DNA from 2 places in the Pseudoflavonifractor hominis genome. Region 1 is predicted to be linked to the other one. Evidence: predicted binding sites of a transcription regulator. Region 1 holds the regulator's gene; the other holds the start of a gene.
What was found. Region 1 encodes NrdR, which represses ribonucleotide reductase genes. Its sites were predicted from a motif close to CACNANATNTNGTG; they were not measured.
Positions count from the first base shown of each region.

Region 2: nrdD (anaerobic ribonucleoside-triphosphate reductase) is a predicted target of NrdR. The motif match lies at 3,679-3,692, and genes of this name have one in related genera.

Region 1 is NZ_JACOPR010000004.1:243,533-248,889, forward strand. It holds gene ypeB (germination protein YpeB) at 1-359, shown strand, start outside; gene H8S34_RS08895 (replication-associated recombination protein A) at 366-1,643, opposite strand; gene H8S34_RS08900 (DUF2500 domain-containing protein) at 1,656-2,027, opposite strand; tRNA gene H8S34_RS08905 (tRNA-Gln) at 2,217-2,290, opposite strand; gene H8S34_RS08910 (hypothetical protein) at 2,527-2,682, opposite strand; gene nrdR (transcriptional regulator NrdR) at 2,865-3,320, shown strand; gene H8S34_RS08920 (vWA domain-containing protein) at 3,390-4,763, opposite strand; gene H8S34_RS08925 (peroxiredoxin) at 4,913-5,357, opposite strand, start outside.
Region 2 is NZ_JACOPR010000003.1:224,986-230,342, reverse strand. It holds gene H8S34_RS06400 (glycosyl hydrolase family 18 protein) at 1-698, opposite strand, end outside; gene nrdG (anaerobic ribonucleoside-triphosphate reductase activating protein) at 856-1,383, opposite strand; gene nrdD (anaerobic ribonucleoside-triphosphate reductase) at 1,407-3,587, opposite strand; gene ilvD (dihydroxy-acid dehydratase) at 4,147-5,357, shown strand, end outside.

The sequences.
Region 1 (5,357 bases):
GCAAGGAGGGGGATGTGCTCTGTTACCCCGATCTGGTCAAGGTATCGGTGGCGCTGGATAACGGCGGCATCGTGGGTCTGGAGAGCCGCAACTATCTCATGAGCCACCAGAGCCGGACCTTCTCCGCCCCGGCTGTATCGGCCGAAGAGGCCCGCAGTCAGGTCACCCAGGGGCTGGAAGTGCTCCGTCAGCAGCTGGCCCTCATCCCCACCCAGGGGGAGAACGAGGTCCTCTGCCACGAGTTCAAATGCCGCAATGAGAAGGGACAGCACTATATCCTCTATGTCAATGCCCAGACCGGGGAGCAGGAGCGCATCCTCCTCCTGCTGGAGGACGAAAACGGCACCCTGGTGCTGTAAGGCCCCTCAGCGGGAGCCGCCCTTGCCCTTGATCTCCTCCCAGTACCGCCGGGCGGCCTGCTCGGTCTTGTTCTCGCCGTAGGTGTAATACCGCGTTCCCACCAGGGCATCGGGGAGGTACTGCTGCTCCACCCAGTGGTGAGGGAAGTCGTGGGGATAGAGATACCCCTGCTCCCGCTCCAGGCCGGCCGAGTCGGCATGCCGGTTCTGGAGGTGGCGGGGATAGTCCCCGGTCTTCCCCGCCCGCACGTCGGCCATGGCCAGGTCCAGGGCGATGTGCCCGGTGTTGGACTTGGGCGCGGTGGCCATGAGGACCGCCGCGTCCCCCAGGGGGATGCGGGCCTCGGGCAGCCCCAGCATATTGGCCGCATCCACGCAGGCCTTAACGATGGGGATGATCTGGGGATAGGCCAGCCCCACATCCTCGCAGGCAATGACCATGAGCCTCCGGCAGGCCGACACCAGATCTCCCGCCACCAGCAGGCGGGCCAGGTAGTGACAGGCCGCGTCCGGGTCCGAGCCCCGGATGGACTTCTGAAGGGCGGAGAGAATGTCATAGTGGTCGTCTCCCGCCCGGTCATACCGCATGGCGGAGCGCTGGGCCGCCATGCGGGCGTCCTCCAGGGTGATGCGCCGCCCCTCCTCTGTGACACGGGCCGCACCGGAGAGCAGCTCCACCGCGTTCATGGCCTTGCGCACATCCCCGCCGCAGGCCTGAGCGATGTGTTCCACCACTCCGTCCTCCCAGGTGAGGGGGGTCTCGCTCCGCCGGGCCATGTACTCCAGGCCCCGCAGGATGGCGGGCACCACGTCGGCTCCCTCCAGCGGCTTGAACTCAAAGACCGTGGAGCGGGAGAGCACCGCGTTGTACACGTAGAAATAGGGATTTTCCGTGGTGGAGGCAATGAGGGTGATCTTGCCGTTCTCCATGAACTCCAGCAGGCTCTGCTGCTGCTTCTTGTTGAAATACTGGATCTCGTCCAGATAGAGCAGCACCCCGTCGGGGGCCAGCATGGTGCCGATGTCGGCGATGATGTCCTTGATGTCGGAAATGGAGGCCGTGGTGGCGTTGAGCCGGTGAAGGGGCCGGTTGGTCCGCTTGGCGATCAGATTGGCCACCGTGGTCTTGCCGGTGCCGGAGGGCCCGTAGAAGATCAGATTGGGAATGCTGCCACTCTCAATGATCCGGCGGAGCAGGCCGTTCTGCCCCAAAATATGGCTCTGCCCCACCACTTCATCCAGTGTGGTGGGGCGGATCTCGTCGGCCAGGGGACGGTAACTCATACGCGCTCCCCCTTACTGCCGGACAAAGCCCAGGTAGCGGGTGCCCTGGAAGGTCAGTGTCCCCCGGTCCCCTTCCACCAGCATGCCGTACTCATGACTGGGGACCTGCAGCTCCATGCGGTCGCCGCTCTCCACCTCAAACGTGACATAATAGGTCGTGCTGGTGTGGGTGTGCCCGATGCCGTTGTTATCGGCGTGGTGATGGTGGGTAACGTGGCCGCGCTTGGCCACCACCGCGGCGTTCACCGTCAGGCGGGGGCTGTGATTGTTTTTGTTCCACTGGGAGACGCCCCGTACCGCGGTCACTACAAACATGACGATGATAATGCCAAAGACGATCATAAACAGAATGGGAAAGAGCCCAAACATCAAGTCAAATCCCATACCGAATCCCATATCCGAAAACCTCGCTTTCCTGCCCGGCCTGTCTGGGCGCGGGCCGATTTTGTACTCTCATCATACCATGTTTCCAACACTTTTCAACTACATTTTCCGGCAGGAGACCGGATGCCCCGCGGAGGCAAGTTGGTCCGGAAACAAAAAAAGAGATGCAACATTCGTTGCATCTCTTTTTGGCAGCGGGTGAAGGATTCGAACCCTCACATACAGAGTCAGAGTCTGCTGTGCTACCCTTACACAAACCCGCTATATCCGTTCCGTGTCGGAACAACAAAAAATATTATAGCCGATATTTCAGAAAAGTCAAGCCTTTTTTGACAAAATTTTTCCTCCCGGCAAAAAAGCTGCTGCGGGAGGCCGTAAGTACCCCGAGAACAGCCCGGAAGGGCAGGGACTGCCGCGGAAACGGCACGCCCTTCCGGGCTGTTCTCACGCACTCAACCGTGCTGGGATTGCGCCGGAGCTCCGGTCAGATCAACGGATCTCAGTAGGAGGAGCTGGTCTCAGGGCCGCTCTTGGAAGAACTCTTCTTGTTCTCCGCGGTGGGGCCCTGCTTTTTGCTCTGGGCGCTGGAGGAAGAGGACTTGCTGTGGCTGCTGCGGTTGGCCTTGCGGATCTCGTCGTTATAGTTGTTCTGCATAACATTCACCTTCCTTTCGGCGAGCATAGTTTAACCGCTCCGGCAAGATTTCATTCCCGCAAAAAGAAAGGATACAAAATTGACGCAGGACATGATATAATAACGTAACGTGAAACGGTGCTCTCGGGAAGAGCCCCACATTTCAGCAAAAACGCCGCGTATCGTCAGGGAGGGATTCCGCCATGAGATGTCCGTATTGTGCCAACCCGGAGAGCAAGGTCGTGGATTCGCGCCCCTCGGATGAGGGTGCGAGTATCCGCCGCCGCCGCGAGTGCTTGGTGTGCCATAAACGGTTTACCACCTATGAGACCATGGAGAGCCTTCCACTGGTCGTGATCAAAAAGGATGGAAGCCGACAGACTTTTGATAAGAGCAAGCTCCTCAACGGGATGCTCCGGGCCTGTGAGAAGCGCCCGGTCTCCTTTGATACTCTGGAGGCCATTGCCAACGAGATCGAGCAGACCCTCCAGAACGCGCTGGACCGGGAGGTCTCCTCCACCCACATCGGCGAGATGGTGATGGAGCGGCTGCGCGGGGTGGACGAGGTGGCCTATGTCCGCTTTGCCTCGGTCTACCGGGAATTCAAAGACATCAGTTCCTTTATGGACGAGCTGGACAAGCTCATCCGGGAAAAATAAACACTACGGGCGGCCGGGACACCATGGTGTCCCGGCCGCCCATTTTCCATCTGACTTCAGTGAAATGAATCAGGGGGAAATAACCGCCTCACAGCAGCGATAATCGGTGTCGATGCTGTGGGCGATCAGGCGCGCTTTGAAATTGCGGGGGCTGCACAGGGAGCCGCCCGATACACTCAGATCCTCCGGCACCACAAACTTGATGCACTTGACCTGAATGTCCCGGCAGCCCGGGAAATCGTGGGCCGGGAGGGTCACGGCCTTCATGCCGCGCTGGTACTCCATGCCGTCCGTGTCCACTTCAGTGAGGATCACGGCCAGGGCCACCCGGGTATGGGGGCAGACCTGCTTGACCGTTGCGTCCACTTGGATGATCCGACCCTGGGATTCCAGATACGTGTCGCCCAGATCCACCAGCAGGGAATCCTCACAGCCCTCCACCGTGAACTGGATGGGCACGGGGCACTCCTCCGGGTGGACCACCACATCACAGTCCACCTCTACCTTGGGCTCGGGGAAGGTGACCACGTTCCCCTCATTGTCGGAATAGGTGATGGACTCGTTGACCAGCTTGATCCCCGGCTCCTGCCCCACATGGCGGACGAAAAATTCCAGCACGGCGCTCTCGCTGAGCGTCACGCCCAGTTCCTGGATCTTCCAGCGCAGGGTGTGGTCATCCAGCTGCTCGGCTGTCCCTTTGGCGGGGGGCAAAATGCTGGTGATGACAAAATCGGAGGTGACCATCTCCTTGATCTGGATGTTGGTGGCCCCCGCCTTGGAAATGTTGGCGGCCAGCTCTGCAAACAGTTCCTCCAGGTCGGCCAGATCCGGGGTCACCGCCACGTGGGAGGTGTCCGGATCGGTGGCCCAGTTGTTCAGCGCATCGATATCCAGTCCGTCCGACCCGATGAGGCCGATGCAGTAAATGGTGATTCCCTGGGCCCGGGCGGCGGCGGCCACCGGGGCGGGCGGCGCGCCGGCGGTGGTGTTGCCGTCGGTGAAGAGGACGATCACCTTGGCATTGCTGGAGGCGGGCTCAAAGAGCTCCATGGCCTTGGTGAAGGCGTCTGCGTGGTTGGTGCTTCCGCCGGCGCTCAGTCCGTCTACGGCATTTTTGAGCGCATCCACCGAGGTGATGAGCTGTGTGTCGGCCACTGCCGTGCTGGAAAAGCTCACCACGCCCATCCGGCTGCCGGAGCCGATCTGTCCGTCCTTGCTGCTGTCGGTGGCCTCGTCAATAATATCAATAAAGGTCTTTGCGCCTATTTTCATGGTGGAGAGGGGTTCTCCGGCCATGCTGCCGGAGCGGTCCAGCACCAGGACGATATCAGTGGGATTTGAGATGATATCCGGCGCGGCGGTGATGGCCAGCGTGACGCGGAGAGAACCGTCACAGTCGATCCGGTCCTGATTGATGACTTTGTTGGAATTGGTAACACCCATGGGTTGCGGCCTCCTTCTGGGGAATTCCCCCTGACATCCTATGCAGGTGCGTGCCCTTATGTCACACCGGAGGCACAAAAAACAGGCCCTGTCCCCTTCTCGGGACAGGACCTGCTCGGAATGTTTCAAAGGCGGGCGCAAAGGTGCCCTTAACCCTCCTCCAGCCGGGCCAGCAGATCGGCGGCATTGGTGTCGGGCTTCACTTTTTCCCGGGCGTCCAGGATCACGCCGTTCTCGTCGATGAGATAGCTGGAGCGCACCACGCCCATGCTGATTTTTCCGTAGAGCTTTTTCTCCTTCCAGACATCATAGGCCTGAATGGCAATCAGCTCCGGGTCGGAGAGAATGGGAAAAGGCAGGGCGTATTTCTGGGCAAATTTCGCGTGGGAGGCTGTGCTGTCCTTGCTGATCCCCAGGACGACGGTATTGTGGTCCTGGAAAGCGCTCCAGGCCTCACCGAAGGCGCAGGCCTGCCGGGTGCAGCCGGGGGTATTGTCCCGCGGGTAGAAGTAGAGGGCCACTTTCTTTCCCCGGAACTGGGAGAGGGTCACAAGGTTCCCGTCCTGATCGGGAAGGGTGAAATCAGGGGCTAGA
Region 2 (5,357 bases), on a different contig from region 1:
GCGAACTGGTAGGTGGAGTGGCGGGCGCCCTCGTCCCCGTCATAGGCCATGACATTGATCCAGTCCACGGCATGGAGGACCGCGTCGGTGTGGGCGGCCGAGTCGGAGTAGACCGCGCCCTCCGGAGACACCCCGCAGAGCACGGCGCTGGTGAGGAGCTTCCCCTTGGCGTGGAGGCGCTGGGCCAAGTCCAGCATGAGGGCCTCGTACTGCCGGTATGTACCGTCCTTAAGGCGGGGGTGCTCCCAGTCCATGTCCACGCCGTCAAAGCCGTACTGATCGCACATGGCGATGATGGCATCGGCAAAGGCCTTCCGCTTGGCCTCGGTGGCGGTGGCGGCGGCAAAAGTGGGCTCCAGGACCACGCCGTTGTAGCTCCAGCCGCCCACGGCCAGGAGGACCTTGACTCCCTTCTGGTGGGCGGTCTGGATGAGCTGCCGGGCCGCCTGGGCGTTTTCCAGGGGGCGCAGACCGCCCTCCGCGGTGGGGATGGCAAAGGCGTAGTTGAGATGGGTCACCTGGTCATAGGGGATCTGGGAGAAATAGCCGCTGCGCCAATAGGGGACATAGCCCACCACTTTTTTCTGGGAAGAGGTGCCGCCGGCGGCCTCCAGCCCGGGGGAGACCAGGGAGAACGCGGTGAACAAGGCGAGCAGCAGCGCCAGAAAGGAGAGGGCGCGTGTTGTTCGTCGGTGCATGATAAAATTCCTGCCTTTCTCAAGATTGCGTGTGGAAGATACCACAGAGAGCATGATACCATGGAGGCAGGGGGCCATGCATTAGGAGAGTACAGGAAAAAAGGGTCCGCCAGGGACAGTGATCTGTCCCGGCGGACCCTTTGCAGAGGTTGAACATTCAGTTGTCGTCGCTCCACAGGACCACGGTCCCGGCTGCGCGGGAGCGATTGAGATCGATGAGACGCTGGTTGGAGGAGCCGCGGAAACGCAGGGTAATGTCCTTCTTCTCCTCCACAAATTCCCCGTCCACCAGTACGTCGATGAGAGAGAGCATCTCGTCGGTGACCTCGCACCGGGCCCGGCTCTCGCCCAAAAGCTCGGTATCATAGACGTATCCGGAGAAGGCCCAGATATCCTTGTCCGGGAAGCGCGCCTTGACCCGGCGCAGGAAGGGGAGGAGGGCACGCTGATTGTCCGGCTCAAAGGGCTCTCCGCCCAGGAGGGTGAGGCCGTTCATATAGGAAGGGGAGAGGTCCTCCAGAATGGCGTCCTCCACCGCGGGGGTGAAGGGCTGGCCGTAGTGAAAGTCCTGGGCCTCCTCATTGAAGCAGCCCTTGCAGTGGTGGGTACAGCCGGAGACAAAGAGGGAGACCCGCACGCCGATGCCGTTGGCGATGTCCCGCCGTTTGATAGCGGCGTAGTTCATAGCGATCCGTCCTTTCCGGTGCCTTACAGGTGGAGCACCCGCTCCTTGATCTCCTGAGTGCGGCCCTGATTCCAGTACTGGGTGCCGATGTAGCCGCAGGTGCGGCGGGCCACGTTCATCTTGTCCTGGTTGCGGTTGTGGCAGTGGGGGCACTCCCAGACCAGCTTGCCGTCCTCGTCGGTGACGATGCTGATCTCGCCGTCATAGCCGCAGACCTGGCAGTAGTCGCTCTTGGTGTTGAGCTCAGCATACATGATGTTGTCGTAGATGAACTGCATGAGCTGGAGCACGGCCTCCAGGTTGTTCTGCATGTTGGGCACTTCCACATAGCTGATGGCGCCGCCGGGGGAGAGGGTCTGGAACTGGGCCTCAAAGGAGAGCTTCTGGAAGGCGTCGATCTCCTCCGTGACGTGGACATGGTAGCTGTTGGTGATATAGGCCTTGTCGGTCACGCCGGGGATGATGCCGAAGCGCTTCTGGAGGCACTTGGCAAAGCGGTAGGTGGTGGACTCCATGGGGGTGCCATAGAGGGAGAAGTCTATGTGCTCCTTGGCCTTCCAGCGGGCGGTGGCCTGATTCATGTGCTCCATGACCGCCAGAGCGAAGGGGGTGGCCTCGGGATCGGTGTGGGACTTGCCGGTCATGTACTTGACGCACTCGTAGAGGCCGGCGTAGCCCAGGGAGATGGTGGAGTAGCCGTTGTAGAGGAGCTTGTCGATGGGCTCGCCCTTCTGCAGGCGGGCGATGGCGCCGTACTGCCACAGGATGGGGGCGGCGTCCGAAAGGGTGCCCTTGAGGCGGTTGTGGCGGCACATGAGGGCCCGGTAGCACAGGTCCAGGCGCTCGTCAAAGACTTTCCAGAAGGCATCCATGTCCCCGCCGGAGGAGAGGGCCACGTCCACCAGGTTGATGGTGACTACGCCCTGGTTGAAGCGGCCGTAGTACTTGGGCTTGCCGGTCTCGGGGTCCACATAGGGGGTGAGGAAGGAGCGGCAGCCCATGCAGGTGTAGCAGTGGCCCTCGCCGTTCTGGTCCACCTTGTTCTGGAGCATGATCTTTTCCGAGATATAGTCGGGCACCAGGCGCTTGGCGGTGCACTTGGCGGCCAGCTTGGTCAGGTAGTAGTAGGGGGTGCCGGGACGGACGTTGTCCTCCTCCAGCACATAGATGAGCTTGGGGAAGGCGGGGGTGACCCAGACGCCCACCTCGTTCTTCACGCCCTGGTAGCGCTGATTGAGGGTCTCCTCGATGATGAGGGCCAGGTCCTTTTTCTCCTGCTCGTTCTTGGCCTCGCCCAGGTACATGAACACGGTGATGAAGGGGGCCTGTCCGTTGGTGGTCATCAGGGTGACCACCTGGTACTGGATGGTCTGCACGCCCCGGCGGATCTCCTCCCGCAGGCGCTTCTCCACGATCTTGTGGACCACGTCGGGTTCGGTGGAGCCGCCGCAGATGGCCAGATCGGCCAGCACTTCGGCCAGGATCTTCTTGCGGGAGACATCCACGAAGGGGGCCAGGTGGGCCAGGGAGATGGACTGTCCGCCGTACTGGTTGGAGGCCACCTGGGCGATGATCTGGGTGGCGATGTTGCAGGCGGTGGAGAAGCTGTGGGGCTTTTCGATCATGGTGCCGGTGATGACGGTGCCGTTCTGGAGCATGTCCTCCAGGTTGACCAGATCGCAGTTGTGCATGTGCTGGGCGTAGTAGTCCATGTCGTGGAAGTGGATGATGCCGGCCTCATGGGCCTCCACGATCTCCCGGGGGAGGAGGTGGCGCTTGGTGATATCCTTGGATACCTCGCCGGCCATGTAGTCCCGCTGGACCGAGTTGACGGTGGGGTTCTTGTTGGAGTTCTCCTGCTTGGCCTCCTCGTTGTTGCACTCGATGAGGGAGAGGATCTGATCGTCGGTGGTGTTTGCCGACCGGCGGAGGTTGTGGTCATAGCGGTAACGGATGTAGTGCTTGGCCGTCTCGTAAGCGCCGTCCTTCATGAGCTCGGTCTCCACCATCTCCTGGACCTCTTCCACAGAGGGAGCTCGGCCCATCCGGAGGCAGTCGGCCTCGATTTTTTGCGCAATGGCCTCGATCTGCTCCTCGGTGAGTTCCGGAATGGTAGAGGCGGCCCGGCTGGCCTTGGTGACAGCGGTGACAATTTTCTCCCGGTCAAACAGGGCCTCGGCGCCGCTTCGCTTCATGATCTTCATATTTGCGCTCGCTCCTCTTACGTATCTATTTGGACCGCCCGCCGCCTCAGCGGCGGACATAGCGGCCCATGAAAAGAGGCAATCTCCCACACACAAGATCTTGGGGGGAGAATGCCCTCGAACTGAAAAACTGTGTACATTATATAGTGCCTGTTTTGAAAAAGCAACCCATATTTAGCGTTGGGAAGGAATCGAGGGGCGAGGCGCAGTCAATTTGCATGAAGGGGAGAAAAACCATGCCGCAGGAAGGGGTTGCGGTCTTATGACCGGGGAAATGACCCGCCGGTGGACCGGAAAAGAGATAGGCCCATGGATGGAAAAACAGCAAATCGACGGAAGTGAAAAAGAGGGTTGACACACGCCCCAAAACAGGGGGAGTAGACATAACCATATATAATGTGTCAAGCACCCCCAAAAATTTTATGAGAAAGGGAAAAAGAGCGGTTGACGCGGCGGGGCGAGAATGTTACTATATTAAATGTCAAATTCGCATATATAAAAACGATTCGTATATCGGAATTTTGTGAGAGATAAACGGATGCAGAGAGGAGAATGTATAATGCATCGCAGTGAGAAAATTCTGCGCGGAATCGACAACCAGTACTACAGAGCGACTTACAAGTCCATGGGCTTTACGACCGAAGATCTGAAGCGGCCCATCATCGGCATTGCCAATGCCTGGAGCGAGTGCGTGCCCGGACACTTCAATCTCCGGCAGGTGGCCCAGCGGGTCAAGGACGGCATTTACCGGGCCGGCGGTACGCCGGTGGAGTTCGGCGTGATCGGCGGCTGTGACGGTATGGCCCAGGGACACGACGGCATGCACTATATCCTGCCCTCCCGTGAGATCATTGCCAACTCGGTGGAGTCCATGGCCCAGATCAACCTCTTTGACGCCATCGTGCTGCTGGGCTCCTGCGACAAGATCGTGCCCGGCCTGCTGATGGCGGCCGCCCGTCTGGACATCCCCTGCATCCTGCTGCCCGGCGGACCCATGGAGGGCGGCATCGTGTTTGACGGCCGTCAGTCCGACCAGACCTCCAGCGCCGAGGCCTACGGCATGCTCTCGGCCAACAAGATCACCGAGGAGGAGTATAAGGTGCTGGAGGAGTGCTCCTGCCCCACCTGCGGCTCCTGCTCCTACCTGGGCACCGCCAACACCATGTGCTCCCTCTCCGAGGCTCTGGGCATGACCCTGCCCGACGGCGGCATCGTTCCCGCCTCCTCGGCCGCCCGTCTGGCCGTGGCGGAGGAGACCGGCATCAAGATCATGGAGCTGCTGGAGAAGGGCATCACCTCCCGGAAGATCATCACCAATGAGAGCATCCGCAACGCCATCAAGGTGTGCCTGGCCATGAGCGGCTCCACCAACGCGGTGATGCACCTGACCGCCATTGCCCACGAGGCTGAGCTGGACATCGACGTGCTGGAGGAGTTCGGCACCCTGTCCAAGACCACGCCCCAGGTGGCCAAGATCAACCCCGCCTCCAAGTACAACATGGTGGACTTCTACCGGGCCGGCGGCGTGGTGCGCCTGATGAGCGAGATGTCCTCCATCCTGGACACCGACCAGATGACGGTCAGCGGCAAGACCGTGGCCGAGAACATCGCCGGCCACCGCTACCTCTATCCGGTGGACCGCCGGGTCATCCGCACTCTGGACGATCCCTTCGGCTACACCGGCGGCGTGGCCGTGCTGCGGGGCAACCTGGCCCCCGACACCGGCATCACCAAGCCCGGCGCCTTTGACAAGAGCCTGCATCACTTTGT